2 regions of the Pseudomonas sp. AC463 genome follow, and region 2 is predicted to be linked to the other one. Evidence: predicted binding sites of a transcription regulator. Region 2 holds the regulator's gene; the other holds the start of a gene.
The links. The regulator sigma-54, encoded in region 2, starts transcription at its own class of promoters, with help from an activator protein. The targets are predictions, from matches to a motif close to ANTGGCATNNANNTTGCTNT.
Positions count from the first base shown of each region.

Region 1: the regulator sigma-54 is predicted to act here: its motif matches at 5,786-5,805, upstream of glnA (type I glutamate--ammonia ligase).

Region 1 covers NZ_CEEDDZ010000005.1:261,982-269,513, forward strand. Annotated here, with positions in the region: gene AC0IYH_RS08460 (hypothetical protein) at 1-251, shown strand, start outside; gene ntrC (nitrogen regulation protein NR(I)) at 749-2,185, opposite strand; gene glnL (nitrogen regulation protein NR(II)) at 2,182-3,267, opposite strand; gene AC0IYH_RS08475 (chorismate mutase) at 3,556-4,095, opposite strand; gene glnA (type I glutamate--ammonia ligase) at 4,279-5,685, opposite strand; gene thiI (tRNA uracil 4-sulfurtransferase ThiI) at 6,020-7,474, shown strand.
Region 2 covers NZ_CEEDDZ010000010.1:211,373-218,904, reverse strand. Annotated here, with positions in the region: gene AC0IYH_RS15115 (KpsF/GutQ family sugar-phosphate isomerase) at 1-903, shown strand, start outside; gene AC0IYH_RS15110 (KdsC family phosphatase) at 904-1,428, shown strand; gene lptC (LPS export ABC transporter periplasmic protein LptC) at 1,437-2,009, shown strand; gene lptA (lipopolysaccharide transport periplasmic protein LptA) at 1,996-2,529, shown strand; gene lptB (LPS export ABC transporter ATP-binding protein) at 2,529-3,254, shown strand; gene AC0IYH_RS15090 (RNA polymerase factor sigma-54) at 3,451-4,944, shown strand; gene hpf (ribosome hibernation-promoting factor, HPF/YfiA family) at 5,020-5,325, shown strand; gene ptsN (PTS IIA-like nitrogen regulatory protein PtsN) at 5,336-5,800, shown strand; gene rapZ (RNase adapter RapZ) at 5,803-6,660, shown strand; gene AC0IYH_RS15070 (HPr family phosphocarrier protein) at 6,677-6,949, shown strand; gene AC0IYH_RS15065 (ZIP family metal transporter) at 6,986-7,532, opposite strand, start outside.

The DNA of each region.
Region 1 (7,532 bases), on a different contig from region 2:
TGTGGTTCAACAGTGAACCCAAGCTGCACGGCGAGCTTGTCGACGGCACCGTGGCGCTGCTGTTCGATGCGCAAGGCAAGGCTGCCAATGGGCAAATCAAGGTCAATGGCAAGGATGTGAACTGGCGCGTGCGCAAGACCGATGGCGGCTTGCTGCTGAACCTGGTGGCGGCGCGGCCGTTGCGTGGGGAGTGGAGGGGCGAGGAGGCCGATGGCCGCTGGCGGCTTGCGATCCATCTCCAAGAGCAATAAAAGAGGGAGTTCCCGGCCTGCCTGTACCAGGGCTCCCAAAACGGGGTGAAGCCAGAGGCTTCGGTGTTAAAGAGGGAATCCCCGGCCTGCCTGTACCGAGGTTCCCCAAAGCGGTGTGGAGCGCGACGCGATTCGCATCAAGCACCCCGGGTGTAAAGAGGGGATTCTCGGCCTGCCTGTACCAAGGTCCCCGAAACTGGGTTGTACAAGGGTTATTGCAGGGCGCGTGCCAGAATTTGCAATTTATGCCAAAAAATTTCGCCAGAAAGCGCAAAGCCCCGGGATACGGGGCTTTGGTGTTTTTTGGATTTGATGTTTTCTCGATTGCGCAGGTGTTTCAGGCGTTGGGTCAGTGCCCGATGCTAGTTCATGGTGCATTGAAGCAGTGCACAGTGCTTAAGCGCTGCGGAGATCCAAAACTATAGAAGATCCAAATGTGGGAGGGGGCTTGCCCCTCCCACATTAGATTTCACATCCGGTTTTCAGTGGATTGAGACTTAGGCGTCATCGCCCTCATCATCATCCCCACCATCGACCTTCATCCCCAGCTCCTTGATCTTGCGAGTCAGGGTGTTGCGGCCCCAGCCCAGCAGCACGGCGGCATCGCGGCGGCGGCCGGCGGTGTGCTTCAGGGCGGTTTCGATCATGATCCGCTCGAAGGCGGGCACGGCGCTGTCCAGCAGGTTGGACTGGCCGCGTGCCAGGGCCTGGTCGGCCCATTGGCGCAGGGCCTGTTCCCAGTTGGTCACCGGGGCCGAATCCTGCGGCAGGCTCAGCAGCTCCGGCGGCAGGTCGCTGATGTGCACCTCACGCCCGGACGCCATCACGGTGATCCAGCGGCAAGTGTTCTCCAGTTGGCGCACGTTGCCGGGCCACGGCAGGTTCTTCAGGTATTCCTCGGTCTCGCTTTTCAGCAGCTTGGGCTCGACGGCCAGCTCCTGGGCGGCGCGACTGAGGAAGTGGCGGGCCAGGGTCGGGATGTCTTCGCGACGGTCCGACATGCGCGGGATGTGGATGCGGATCACGTTGAGGCGGTGAAACAAGTCCTCACGGAACTTGCCAGCGTGTACCAGGGTTTCGAGGTTCTGGTGGGTGGCCGCGATGATGCGCACGTCGACCTTGACCGGCGTGTGCCCGCCAACACGGTAGAACTCGCCGTCGGCCAATACGCGCAGCAGGCGGGTCTGGGTGTCGGCCGGCATGTCGCCGATTTCATCGAGGAACAGCGTGCCGCCGTCCGCCTGTTCAAAACGCCCGCGACGCAGGTTGGCCGCGCCGGTGAACGCGCCTTTCTCATGGCCGAACAGCTCGGACTCCATCAGGTCCTTGGGGATCGCCGCCATGTTCAGCGCAATGAACGGCGAGGCCGCCCGTGGGCTGTGACGGTGCAAGGCGTGGGCGACCAGCTCTTTACCGGTACCCGATTCGCCGTTGATCAGCACGGTGATGTTGGAGTGGCTCAAGCGCCCGATGGCGCGAAACACTTCCTGCATCGCCGGCGCTTCGCCGATGATTTCCGGGGTGCGGGTCAGGGCCGGAGGGGCTTCCTGGTTCTGTTGTTCCTGGGCGTGCTGGTTGGCGCGTTTTACCAGCGCCACCGCCTCGTCCACGTCGAACGGCTTGGGCAGGTATTCAAAGGCGCCGCCCTGGTAGGACGCGACAGCGCTGTCCAGGTCCGAGTGCGCGGTCATGATGATCACCGGCAGGCGCGGGTGCTGCTCGCGGATCCGCGCCAGCAGGTCCAGGCCACTGGCGCCGGGCATGCGGATGTCAGAGATGATCACGTCGGGCTGCTGGCGGGCCAGGCGGCTCATCACCCCGTCGGCGCTGTCGAAGCTCTGGGTGGTCATGCCTTCCTGTTGCAAGGCTTTCTCGAGGACCCAGCGGATAGAACGGTCGTCATCGACGATCCAGACAGTTTCACTACGGCTCATGTCGATGGGGCTCCTTGTTCCAGAGGCAGAAAGATCGAGAACGTGGTGTGGCCGGGATGGCTCTCACATTCGATCAGACCCTGGTGCTGGCTGATGATGTTCTGGGTAATGGCCAGGCCCAGCCCGGTACCGTCCGGGCGGCCGCTGACCATGGGAAAGAAGATGGTTTCCTGGAGTTCCGCAGGAATGCCCGGGCCGTTGTCGATGATCTCGACCTTGGTGACCAGGCGGTGGCGCACGTGACCGATGGTGAACTGGCGCAGGGCGCGGGTGCGCAGGCTGATGCGGCCCAGGCGCAGCTCGTTCTGGCTGCTGATGGCCTGCATGGCGTTGCGCACGATATTGAGCACCGCCTGGATCATCTGTTCGCGGTCGATCAATACGTCGGGAATACTCGGGTCGTAGTCGCGCACCAGGGTGATGCAGCCTTGGCTTTCGGCCTCGACCAGCTGGCAAACGCGCTCCAGTACCTCATGCACGTTAGTCATCGCCAGCGAGGGCAGCTTGTTGGAGCCGAGCATGCGGTCCACCAGGTTGCGCAGGCGATCGGCCTCTTCAATGATGACGTTGGTGTAGTCCTTGAGGTGCTCTTCGGGCAGCTCGCGGGCCAGCAACTGCGCCGCGCCGCGAATGCCGCCCAGCGGGTTCTTGATCTCATGGGCGAGGCCGCGCACCAGCATCTTGCTGGTTTCCTGCTTGGACAGCTGCGCTTCTTCTTTGGTGATGCGCAGCAGGCGGTCGCGGGGGTGCACTTCGAGCAACAGCAACGTGGCACCGTTGCTCAGGATCGGGGTCACGGCGTAGTCGACGGTCAGCGTCTGGCCGGTCAGGGCCGTGAGCATCGCCTCGCGCTTGGTAAACGGGTGTGCCTGCTCCACTGCCTGGCGCAACGAGCTCAAGGCTTCGGCCGACTCGGTGAACAGCTCGCTGATGAACTGCCCATGGCTGCGCTGGCCGCTGATGGCCAGGAGCATCTCCGCTGCCGGGTTCATGTACTCAAGACGCAGGTCGTCGTTGAGCAGGATGGTTGCGGTAGTCAGGTTGTCGAGTAGCAAACGGTGCAGTGCATCGCTGATGGTCATCAGGACCTCTTTTGGAGCAAGGCGCGGGCTTGAGGCACACGCTGATACAAGGAAAATGCAAAAACCAAACCAAGGCTCCGAAAAGAAGCGTTAAACCCCTGAAATAGGGGTTTTAGGCTCGAAACTGTGGCGTTCTGCCAGCTTACACGGGAAGTTTCGAACCAAAATGGTGTGGGTCGGTGGGAAGGGTGCAGGCTATCGCACCAATATAGTGCGGTTTTGTGAAGGTTGTTCAGGAACCTGTACACAAGCACCTGAACGTAGGCAATTCAAATGTAGGAGCGGGCGTTAGCCTTTGTAGATACACAGCTCGGCGGTGGCGCGGATCATTGCGAGCTGGCGCAGCGGGTCGTTCAGCGGCTCATGCACCGCTTCGGCCAGCCACTGCGCGCACTGCGGGTCGGTGCGCTGTGGGGTGAAGTCCGCCAATTGCTGCAGCAGGCGTTTTTGCAACTGGTCCAACTGCGGGCGGATTTGCTTCACCAGGTCCGGGCGCGGATCGTCAGGCGCCTTGCCCTGGAACTGCCAGTCGGAGAGGTGGGTGTACTGCACCAGTTTGTTCGCTTCAATCTGCGCGGAGAAAAACTGCTCGGCGGCGGCAGGGGCCAATTTGTAGCTCGGTGCCTGGGCGACGACGCTGGCGATCACTTCTTGTTCGCGCGTTTTGTCCTCTACGGGCTTGTGGCTGTCCCATTTGCTCAGGGCCACTTGGTCGGCGATTTCCAGGCGCTCGGCGATGCTGTTAAGCAGTGGGGCTAGGGTGGTGGGAGGTGCAGCGGATGCGTAGGCGCTGAAGAGCAGCAGGGCGGACACAAGGCAATGTTTCAACGGTGATCTCCTGGTGGGAGGGGGCTTGCCCTTTCCCACATTTTGGATTGGGTTTGCAGATCAAGAGCAGTGTCAATCTGGCGCTACCTTACGTTGTGCGTTTGCCTTGGGTGAATCCCGGGCAAAAAAAGACCTCCCGAAGGAGGTCTTTTTTGTCACGCCACGTTAAGCAGCGCTACTGGATCAGCAGCTGTAGTACAGCTCGTATTCCAGTGGGTGTACGAAGGTGCGAACCTTGATTTCTTCTTCGCTTTTCAGGCCGATGTAAGCGTCGATGAAGTCGTCGCTGAACACGCCGCCTTTGGTCAGGAACGCACGGCCTTTGTCCAGCTCTTCCAGGGCTTCTTTCAGGCTGCCGCACACTTGTGGGATCTCTTTGGCCTCTTCAGGCGGCAGGTCGTACAAGTTTTTGTCGGCGGCGTCGCCAGGGTGGATCTTGTTCTGGATACCGTCCAGGCCGGCCATTACCAAGGCAGCGAAGGCCAGGTACGGGTTGGCTGCCGGATCCGGGAAGCGAGCTTCGATACGGCGAGCGCGAGGGCTGGACACGTAAGGAATACGGATCGAGGCGGAACGGTTGCGAGCCGAGTAGGCCAGCATTACTGGCGCTTCGAAACCTGGGACCAGACGCTTGTAGGAGTTGGTCGACGGGTTGGTGAAGCCGTTCAGGGCCTTACCGTGCTTGATGATACCGCCGATGAAGTACAGGGCGGTGTCGGACAGGCCGGCATAACCTTCGCCAGCAAACGTGTTCTTGCCATCTTTGGCGATGGACAGGTGAACGTGCATACCCGAACCGTTATCGCCGTACAGCGGCTTAGGCATGAAGGTAGCGGTACGGCCGTAAGCAACGGCAGTGTTGTGTACGCAGTACTTCAGGGTCTGAACTTCGTCAGCCTTGGCCACCAGGGTGTTGAACTTCACACCGATTTCGTTCTGGCCGGCAGTGGCCACTTCGTGGTGGTGCACTTCGATGACCAGGCCCATGTCTTCCATGGCGTTGCACATGGAGGTACGGATTTCGTGGTCGTGGTCGAACGGCGGAACCGGGAAGTAGCCACCTTTGATGCCTGGACGGTGGCCATGGTTGCCGCCTTCCACGTCCTGGTCGGACATCCACGAACCTTGTTCGGAGTAGATCTTGAACATGGAGCCGGAGATGTCGGACTTGAACTTGACTTGGTCGAAGATGAAGAATTCTGGCTCCGGACCTACGAATACGGTGTCACCGATACCGGTGGACTTCAGGTATTCCTCGGCACGCTTGGCGATCGCACGTGGGTCGCGGTCGTAGCCTTGCATGGTCGACGGCTCGATCACGTCGCACACCAGGATCAGGGTGGCTTCTTCGGTGAACGGGTCCAGCACGGCAGTGCTGTCGTCCGGCATCAGGATCATGTCGGAGGCTTCGATGCCTTTCCAGCCGGCAATGGAGGAACCGTCGAACATTTTGCCTTCTTCGAAGAAAGCATCATCCAGCGCATCGCGAGCCGGCATGGTCACGTGGTGCTGAGTGCCTTTGGTGTCCGTGAAGCGCAGATCAATCCATTTAACGTCATGATCTTTGATGAGTTGAACCGACTTCGACATAGTGTCCTCCGGGTGGCTTCGGGCTGGGGTAGTGGAGTTAGCCCTTAGAATGTGGGTGATGCCGGCGCGGATAGTCCGCCATGGCAACCTGCCTCACAAGAGAGCAAATTGCATGCCAGTGCGCCAACATGGGTTTTTTGCTCCAAAAACGCCCCTATAAAGGTGCATTGCGACAAAAGCGCAAAAATAGCGCACCGCAATGTGGCGTAAACGCGTGTAAATGCACTGCTTTAGTGCGCATCGAGGTCTGTGCATATTAACTGGTTAAACCTTGAGCGATTTCCGCTATAATCCGCGCCCCCCTTTTTCAGCAGGCCCGGCGCGCGCTGTTTCCATGAAATTAATCGTTAAAGTCTTCCCCGAAATCACCATCAAGAGCCGACCGGTACGGACGCGTTTCATCCGTCAGTTGGCCAAGAACATCCGTGCCGTGCTCCGTGACCTGGACCCGGCTGTGGTGGTGAATGGCGTGTGGGACAACCTCGAGCTGGAAACCCGCATCACCGACGCCAAAGCCTTGAAGGACATGACCGAGCGCCTGAGCTGCATGCCGGGCATCGCGCATTTCCTGCAGGTGGATGAGTACCCGCTGGGCGACTTCGACGACATCACCGAGAAGTGCAAACAGCACTTCGGCAGTGAGATCGAGGGCAAGATTTTTTCGGTGCGCTGCAAGCGTGCCGGCAAGCACACGTTCAGCTCCATGGACGTCGAGAAATACGTCGGCAGCAAGTTGCGTCGCGAGTGCGGTGCCGCCGGAATTTCCTTGAAAGCGCCGCAAATTGAAGTGCGCATGGAAATTCGCGACCAACGGTTGTTTGTGATCCACAGCCAGCACAACAGCATCGGCGGCTACCCGCTGGGCGCCCTGGAACAGACCCTGGTGCTTATGTCCGGCGGTTTCGATTCCACGGTGGCGGCCTACCAGATCATGCGCCGCGGCCTGATGAGCCACTTCTGCTTCTTTAACCTGGGCGGGCGTGCACACGAATTGGGCGTGATGGAAGTCGCGCACTTTATCTGGAAGAAGTACGGCAGCTCCCAACGCGTGCTATTTGTGAGCGTACCGTTCGAGGAAGTGCTGGGCGAAATTCTCGGCAAAGTCGATAACAGTCATATGGGCGTGGTATTGAAGCGTATGATGTTGCGCGCTGCGTCCCGAATCGCCGATCAATTGCAGATTGACGCGTTGGTGACCGGTGAAGCGATCTCCCAGGTATCGAGCCAGACGCTGCCGAACCTGTCGCTGATTGATTGCGTCACCGAGAAGCTGGTCTTGCGCCCGCTGATCGCCAGCCACAAACAGGACATCATCGACCTGGCAGAAGAAATCGGCACCGCCGACTTTGCCAAGCATATGCCTGAGTACTGCGGGGTCATTTCGGTGAACCCCAAGACCCACGCCAAGCGCAACCGCGTGGAATATGAAGAACAACAGTTTGATATGGCGATTCTGGAGCGTGCGCTCGAGAACGCCAAACTGGTCCCGATCGATCGCGTAATCGACGAATTGGGCCAGGATGTGCAGATCGAAGAAGTCAGCGAAGCCCTGGCCGGCCAGATCGTCGTCGACATCCGTCACCCGGATGCCGCCGAAGATGAGCCGCTGGAAATCACTGGCATCGACGTGCAAACGCTGCCGTTCTACGCACTGAACGCGCGTTTCAAGGAACTGGATAACAGCCGTCAGTACCTGCTGTATTGCGACAAAGGCGTGATGAGTCGCCTGCATGCCCACCATTTGCTCAGTGAGGGGTATGCCAATGTGCGCGTTTATCGACCGAGCTAAGAGCCCGGGGCTGTTTGCCTGTGGCCTGCGTCACCGGCCCCCCGACTCTGCCGTCAAG
Region 2 (7,532 bases):
TTGCTGGCCCATATCGACGCGGATTTCGTACGCGCCTGCGAGATGATTCTGGCCAGCAAAGGCCGCGTTGTCGTAGTCGGCATGGGCAAGTCGGGCCACGTCGGCAACAAGATCGCCGCCACCCTGGCGAGCACCGGGACCACCGCTTTTTTTGTGCACCCGGCCGAAGCCAGCCATGGCGACATGGGCATGATCACCAAGGATGACATCATCCTGGCCCTGTCCAACTCCGGCACCACCAACGAAATCGTAACCCTGCTGCCGCTGATCAAGCGCCTGGGCATCAAGATGATCAGCGTCACCGGCAACCCGGAATCGACACTGGCCAGGGCCGCCGAAGTGAACCTGAATGTTCACGTGGCCCACGAAGCCTGCCCGCTGAACCTTGCACCGACCTCCTCCACCACCGCCGCCCTGGTCATGGGCGACGCCCTGGCCGTGGCGCTGCTGGAAGCCCGTGGTTTTACCGCCGAAGATTTCGCGTTTTCCCACCCAGGCGGCGCACTGGGTCGCCGCTTGCTGCTTAAAGTGGAAAACGTCATGCACTCGGGCGATGAATTGCCCCACGTCCAACGCGGCACGTTGCTGAAGGACGCGCTGATGGAAATGACCCGCAAGGGCCTGGGCATGACCGTCATCCTGGAAACCGACGGCAGACTGGCCGGGGTCTTCACCGACGGCGACTTGCGCCGCACCCTGGACCGCACCATCGACATCCATACGGCCACCATCGACGCGGTGATGACCCCTCACGGCAAGACTGCACGCCCCGAGATGCTGGCGGCCGAAGCCTTGAAGATCATGGAAGACCACAAGATTGGCGCGCTGGTGGTGGTTGATGCCAACGACCACCCGATTGGCGCCCTGAATATGCACGACTTGCTGCGTGCGGGAGTGATGTAAATGACCAGCGACCTGATGCAACGCGGCAAAAACATCAAGCTGGCGATTTTCGACGTCGACGGCGTGCTGACCGATGGCCGCCTGTACTTCCTCGAAGACGGCAGCGAATTCAAGACGTTCAACACCCTCGACGGCCAAGGCATCAAGATGCTGATGGCTTCGGGCGTGCAAACAGCGATTATCAGCGGCAGAAAAACCCCCGTTGTGGAACGCCGCGCACAAAACCTGGGGATTCCTCACCTGTATCAGGGCCGCGAGGATAAACTGGTGGTTCTGGACGAGCTTCTTGGCCAACTCAACCTAAGCTATGAGCAGGTCGCCTATTTGGGTGATGATCTGCCTGACCTGCCGGTCATTCGCCGAGTCGGCCTGGGCATGGCCGTCGCCAATGCGGCGTCGTTCGTGCGTGAGCATGCCCACGGTATCACCACCGCGCGGGGTGGCGAAGGTGCCGCACGCGAGTTCTGCGAGCTGATTCTGCGCGCCCAGGGCAGCCTTGATGCAGCCCACGCCGCCTACTTATAGAGCGTTTTATGCTGAGTAAAAAGATTCGTAACATCCTGCTATTCGGGGTCATCGCCGCGCTGTTTCTCGCAGTGGGCTACTGGAATATCAGCCCGGAGCGCTTCCTCGACCAGCCTGCGGCGCAGGTTGACGAAGGGGCTATCGATTACTACGCCATCAACGCCAAGAGCGTGCAGTTCCTGCCTGATGGCAAGGTTCAGTACGAGATGACGTCGGACAAGGTCGAGCATTTGAAGGCTACCGAAGTCACCCTGCTGACCAACCCGGACATGAACATTTACCGCGGCACCGAATTCCCATGGCACGTCACCAGCAAGCGTGGCGAGGTCAACCCGGACGGTACCGAGGTGGAACTGATCGACTCGGTACGCGTTGCGCGCACCGACGATAAAAAACGTGAGACCGTGATTACCAGCAGTCGCATGACCGTATTCCCGCAGAAGCAATATGCGCAGACCGAGCAAGACGTTAGAATCGACGGCGCTGGCGGTGTATCGACTGGCAAGGGAATGAAAGCGTATTTGAAAGAAAGCAGGATACACCTGCTATCGAACGTAAGAGGACAGTATGAGGCTCGTTAAAACTCTCCCTATTTTGCTCGGTCTGGGCGCAGCACTGGGAAGCGTGAGCGCCTGGGCTCTGCCGAACGATAGCCAGCAACCGATCCACATCTCGGCTGACGATGCGCAGTTGGATGACAAGCAAGGTGTTGCCACCTACACCGGCGGCGTCATCATCACCCAAGGGTCGATGAAGATCACCGGTAACACCGTGACACTGACGCGCACCCAGAGCGGTGATATCGACGTCGTGACCTCGGTAGGCAACCTGGCTTACTTCGAACAGAAGCAGTCCGCTGCCGACACCGGCCCGATGAAGGGCTACGGCAAGACCATTCAGTACCACGCCCAGCAGAACCGCATCGTGCTGATCGACCAGGCTAAAGTACTCAGCCCCGACGGCAACTCCACGGAAGGTGAGAAAATCACCTATGACACCGTGAAACAGATCGCTAACGCCGGTCGTGCCAATGGCTCCAAGGTGACTGCACCACGCCCACGCATCGACATGGTTATCCAGCCGAAGAAGAAGGCCGAGTAATGGCAACCCTGAAAGCCCAGCATCTGGCCAAGGCCTATAAAAGCCGTCAGGTCGTGCGCGACGTCAGCCTGTCGATCGACAGCGGCCAGATCGTCGGCTTGCTCGGCCCCAACGGCGCCGGCAAGACCACCTGCTTCTACATGATCGTCGGCCTGGTCCAGGCGGACCAGGGTCGCGTGCTGATCGACGACTTGGACGTCAGCCACCAGCCCATGCACGGCCGCGCCCGTGCCGGTATCGGCTATCTCCCACAAGAGGCGTCGATCTTCCGCAAGCTGTCGGTAGCCGACAACATCATGGCGATCCTCGAGACCCGAAAGGAACTCGACCGTGACGGCCGCCGCAAGGAGCTGGAAAGCCTGCTGCAGGAATTCCACATCAACCACATTCGCGACAACCTCGGCATGAGCCTGTCCGGTGGTGAACGCCGCCGCGTGGAGATCGCCCGCGCCCTGGCCACGGCGCCCAAGTTCATCCTGCTGGACGAACCGTTTGCCGGCGTCGACCCGATCTCGGTCGGCGACATCAAGCAGATCATCCATCATCTCAAGGCCAAGGGTATCGGTGTGCTGATCACCGACCACAACGTGCGTGAGACCCTCGATATCTGCGAGACCGCGTATATCGTGAACGATGGCCAGCTGATCGCCGAAGGCGATTCCGCCACTATCCTGGCCAATGAACTGGTCAAGGAAGTGTACCTGGGTCACGAGTTCCGCCTGTAAAGCTGCCTGTTACAACTGGCGGTGGCAGGTCGTTTGCCCGAAGCGCGGGCGTCAATGAAAACCTCCATATTTTTATTGTTACCGCGCTCTAGGCAAAGCCCCCGATATCAGGCATATAATTTGCTTATGTTTGGCGCTCACGCGCCCTGTCGTGGATGGCGCATTGCGCCGGCGAATAAGGTGTTAAGCCCCTGCCATGAAACCATCGCTAGTCCTGAGAATGGGCCAGCAGCTGACGATGACACCGCAGCTGCAACAGGCCATCCGCCTACTCCAATTGTCGACCCTGGACCTGCAACAGGAAATCCAGGAGGCCCTGGAGTCCAATCCGATGCTCGAACGCCAGGAAGAAGGCGACGACTTCGATAATGCAGACCCGCTGGCCGACAACATAGAGCAAAAACCCAACTCCGACGTGCAGGAACCCTCCTACCAGGAAACCGCCCCTACGGTGGATAACCTTGAGGAAGGCGACTGGAACGAACGCATTCCCAACGAACTCCCGGTGGACACCGCCTGGGAGGACGTCTACCAGACCAGCGCCAGCAGCCTGCCCAGCAATGACGATGACGAGTGGGACTTCACCACCCGCACCTCCGTCGGCGAAAGCCTGCAGAGCCATTTGCTGTGGCAACTGAACCTGGCGCCGATGTCGGATACTGATCGCCTGATCGCCGTAACCCTGATCGACTGCATCAACAACCAGGGTTATCTGGACGAAACACTCGAAGAGATCCTTGAAGCCTTCGACCCGGAGCTGGACATCGAGCTGGACGAGATCGAGGCCGTCCTGCACCGTATCCAGCAGTTCGAGCCCGCCGGCATCGGCGCGCGCTCCCTCAGCGAATGCCTGCTGCTGCAACTGCGCCAGCTGCCCGCCAAAACTCCTTGGCTCGCCGAGGCACAGCGCCTGGTCACCGACTACATCGACTTGCTCGGCGCCCGCGACTACAGCCAGCTGATGCGCCGCATGAAGCTCAAGGAAGACGACCTGCGCCAGATCATCGAGCTGGTACAGAGCCTCAACCCGCGCCCAGGCTCGCAGATCGAGTCCAGCGAAGCCGAATACGTCGTGCCTGACGTTATCGTGCGCAAGGACAACGAGCGCTGGCTGGTGGAGCTGAACCAGGAGTCGGTGCCACGCCTGCGGGTCAACCCGCAATACGCAGGCTTTGTACGCCGCGCCGACACCAGCGCCGACAACACCTTCATGCGCAACCAGTTGCAGGAAGCGCGCTGGTTCATCAAGAGCCTGCAAAGCCGTAACGAAACCCTGATGAAAGTCGCCACGCAGATCGTCGAGCACCAGCGCGGCTTCCTGGAATACGGCGACGAAGCAATGAAACCGCTGGTGCTGCACGATATCGCCGAGGCGGTAGGCATGCACGAATCGACGATTTCCCGGGTGACCACGCAAAAATTCATGCATACCCCACGGGGTATTTATGAACTGAAATACTTTTTCTCCAGCCACGTCAGCACCTCCGAAGGCGGTGAATGCTCGTCCACGGCGATCCGCGCGATCATCAAAAAACTGGTTGCCGCGGAAAATCAGAAAAAGCCGTTGAGTGACAGCAAGATCGCTGGTTTACTGGAGGCACAAGGCATTCAGGTCGCCCGTCGAACCGTCGCCAAGTACCGCGAGTCCCTTGGGATCGCGCCTTCCAGCGAGCGTAAGCGTTTGATGTGACGGGCGGGCCACAGCGTTCCAGTGGTGGGTATTCCTGCCCACCGCTTTATGCACTGGCAACGAAGGAGAAGCTGTATGCAAGTCAACATCAGTGGACACCAGCTGGAAGTCACCAAACCCCTGCGTGAATACACCGAGAGCAAGTTGAACAAGCTTGCGGGGCATTTTGACAAGATCACCAACGTGCAGGTCATCATGGAGGTCGATAAGCTCAAGCAGAAAATCGAGGCCACCCTGCACGTACCGAATGCCAAGCTCGTCGCCAATGCGGAACATGAGGACATGTACGCGGCGATTGACTCGCTCTACGACAAGCTGGACCGCCAACTCATAAAGCATAAGGAAAAGAATCTGCACCTGATGCAAGGTACAGGTCGTTAACTCTCCCCCCATGATCCGACTTGAAACCATCCTGACCCCCGGCCGTTCCCTTGTGAACGCGCCGGGCGGCAGCAAGAAGAAAGCCCTCGAACAGATTGCCAACCTGATCAGCCGCGAAGTGCCTGAGCTGGAGATGCAAGATGTCTACGAGGCTCTGATTGCCCGTGAAAAACTCGGCTCCACGGGTTTTGGCAACGGCATCGCCATCCCTCACTGCCGCCTCAAAGGCTGCGATACACCGGTCAGCGCCCTGCTGCACCTGGACGCTCCCATCGATTTCGACGCCATCGACGGTGCACCGGTTGACCTGCTGTTTGTACTGCTGGTCCCGCAGGCCGCCACCGATGCGCACCTGGAACTGCTTCGGCAGATCGCCAGCATGCTCGACCGCAAGGAAGTACGCGACAAACTGCGAGGTGCCAGCAGCAACGAGGCGCTGTACCAGGTTGTCCTGGATGAACAAAGCGGGCAGTAACCATGCGTTTGATCATCGTCAGCGGCCGCTCCGGCTCGGGTAAAAGCACCGCCCTCAATGTTCTTGAGGACAACGGTTTCTATTGCATCGACAACCTGCCCGCCGGCCTGCTGCCGGAACTTGCCGAACGCGCCTTGATCCACACCGAACTGGCGCAGCCGCTGGTTGCCGTTTCGATTGATGCCCGCAACCTACCCAGCCACCTTGAGCGATTCCCGCAATTGCTCGAAGAAGTGCGGGCCAAGCACATTCACTGTGATGTGCTGTACCTGGATGCCGACGAAGAAACGCTGCTCAAGCGCTTCTCCGAAACCCGTCGACGCCACCCCCTCAGCAGCCCCCATCGCTCACTGGCCGAGGCCATCGAAGACGAAACCAAGCTGCTCGGGCCGATCATTGACCTCGCCGACCTCAAGATCAACACCACCAGCCTCAACCTGTATCAGCTGCGCGATGCCATCAAGTTGCGCCTGCTGAACCAGCCCGAGCCCGGCACGGCGTTCCTGGTGGAGTCTTTTGGCTTCAAGCGTGGCATGCCGGTGGACGCCGACCTGGTGTTTGACGTGCGCTGCCTGCCCAACCCCTATTGGAAGCCGGAACTGCGTGAGCAATCCGGGCTGGATCAACCGGTGGCCGAGTACCTGGCCGCACAGCCGGATGTGGAGGAGATGTTCCAGGACATCTCCAGCTACCTGCTCAAATGGTTGCCGCGCTTTGCCGCAAGTAACCGCGCTTATGTGACCATTGCCATCGGCTGCACCGGCGGCCACCACCGCTCTGTCTACCTGACAGAGCGCCTGGGCCAGGTGCTGCAACGAACCCTCAAGAACGTCCAGGTTCGCCACCGCGACCTTAGCTGAAAGGAACACCCCCGCGATGCCCGCTCTGGAAATTGAAATCATCAACAAGCTGGGCTTGCACGCCCGCGCCTCGGCAAAATTCGTCGGCGTCGCCGGGCAGTTTCCCTGCCAGATCCGCGCCGGACGCACCGCAGAGTCCATGGTCGATGGCAAAAGCATCATGGCCATGATGATGTTGGCAGCCGGCAAGGGCACCAAGATTCACCTGAAGACGGAAGGTGAGCAGGAGCAGGAAGCGATGGACGCCTTGGTGGCGTTGATCAATAACTTCTTTGATGAGGGTGAGTAAACCCACCCTTTGAGACAGGTGTGAAGCCCAAGCGCTTCACCCCAACGCTGTATCCATCACCATCATCAAGCAGAACCCGATGCACAACCCGAGGCTGGCGAGCTTTTCGTGACCGTTGCGGCGCGACTCAGGGATCACTTCGTGGGTCACCACCAACAGCATCGCACCAGCGGCCAGCGCCAGGCCCAAAGGCAACAACACCTCGGCCAGGCTCACCAGCCAGGCACAGAGCACGGCGAATACCGGCTCTACCAGGCCTGATGCTGCCCCGATCAGGAAGGCCTTGACCCGCGACATTCCCGCCCCGGCCAATACCAACGCAATCACCAGGCCTTCGGGCACGTCCTGCAAGGCAATGCCCATGGCCAGGCTGTCGGCGTCCGGCATGCCACCGCCGGCGGAGACGCCCACGGCCATGCCTTCCGGTATGTTGTGGGCGATGATGGCAAACACGAACAGCCAGATGCGCGGAGGGATCACCGGTTTGTCCGGCGTACCGACCAGCATTTCCGGGCTGGCGCCGGAGACCTTGCGATCCACCAGATACAGCCCGAACGCCCCCAGCATGATGCCGAAACTGATC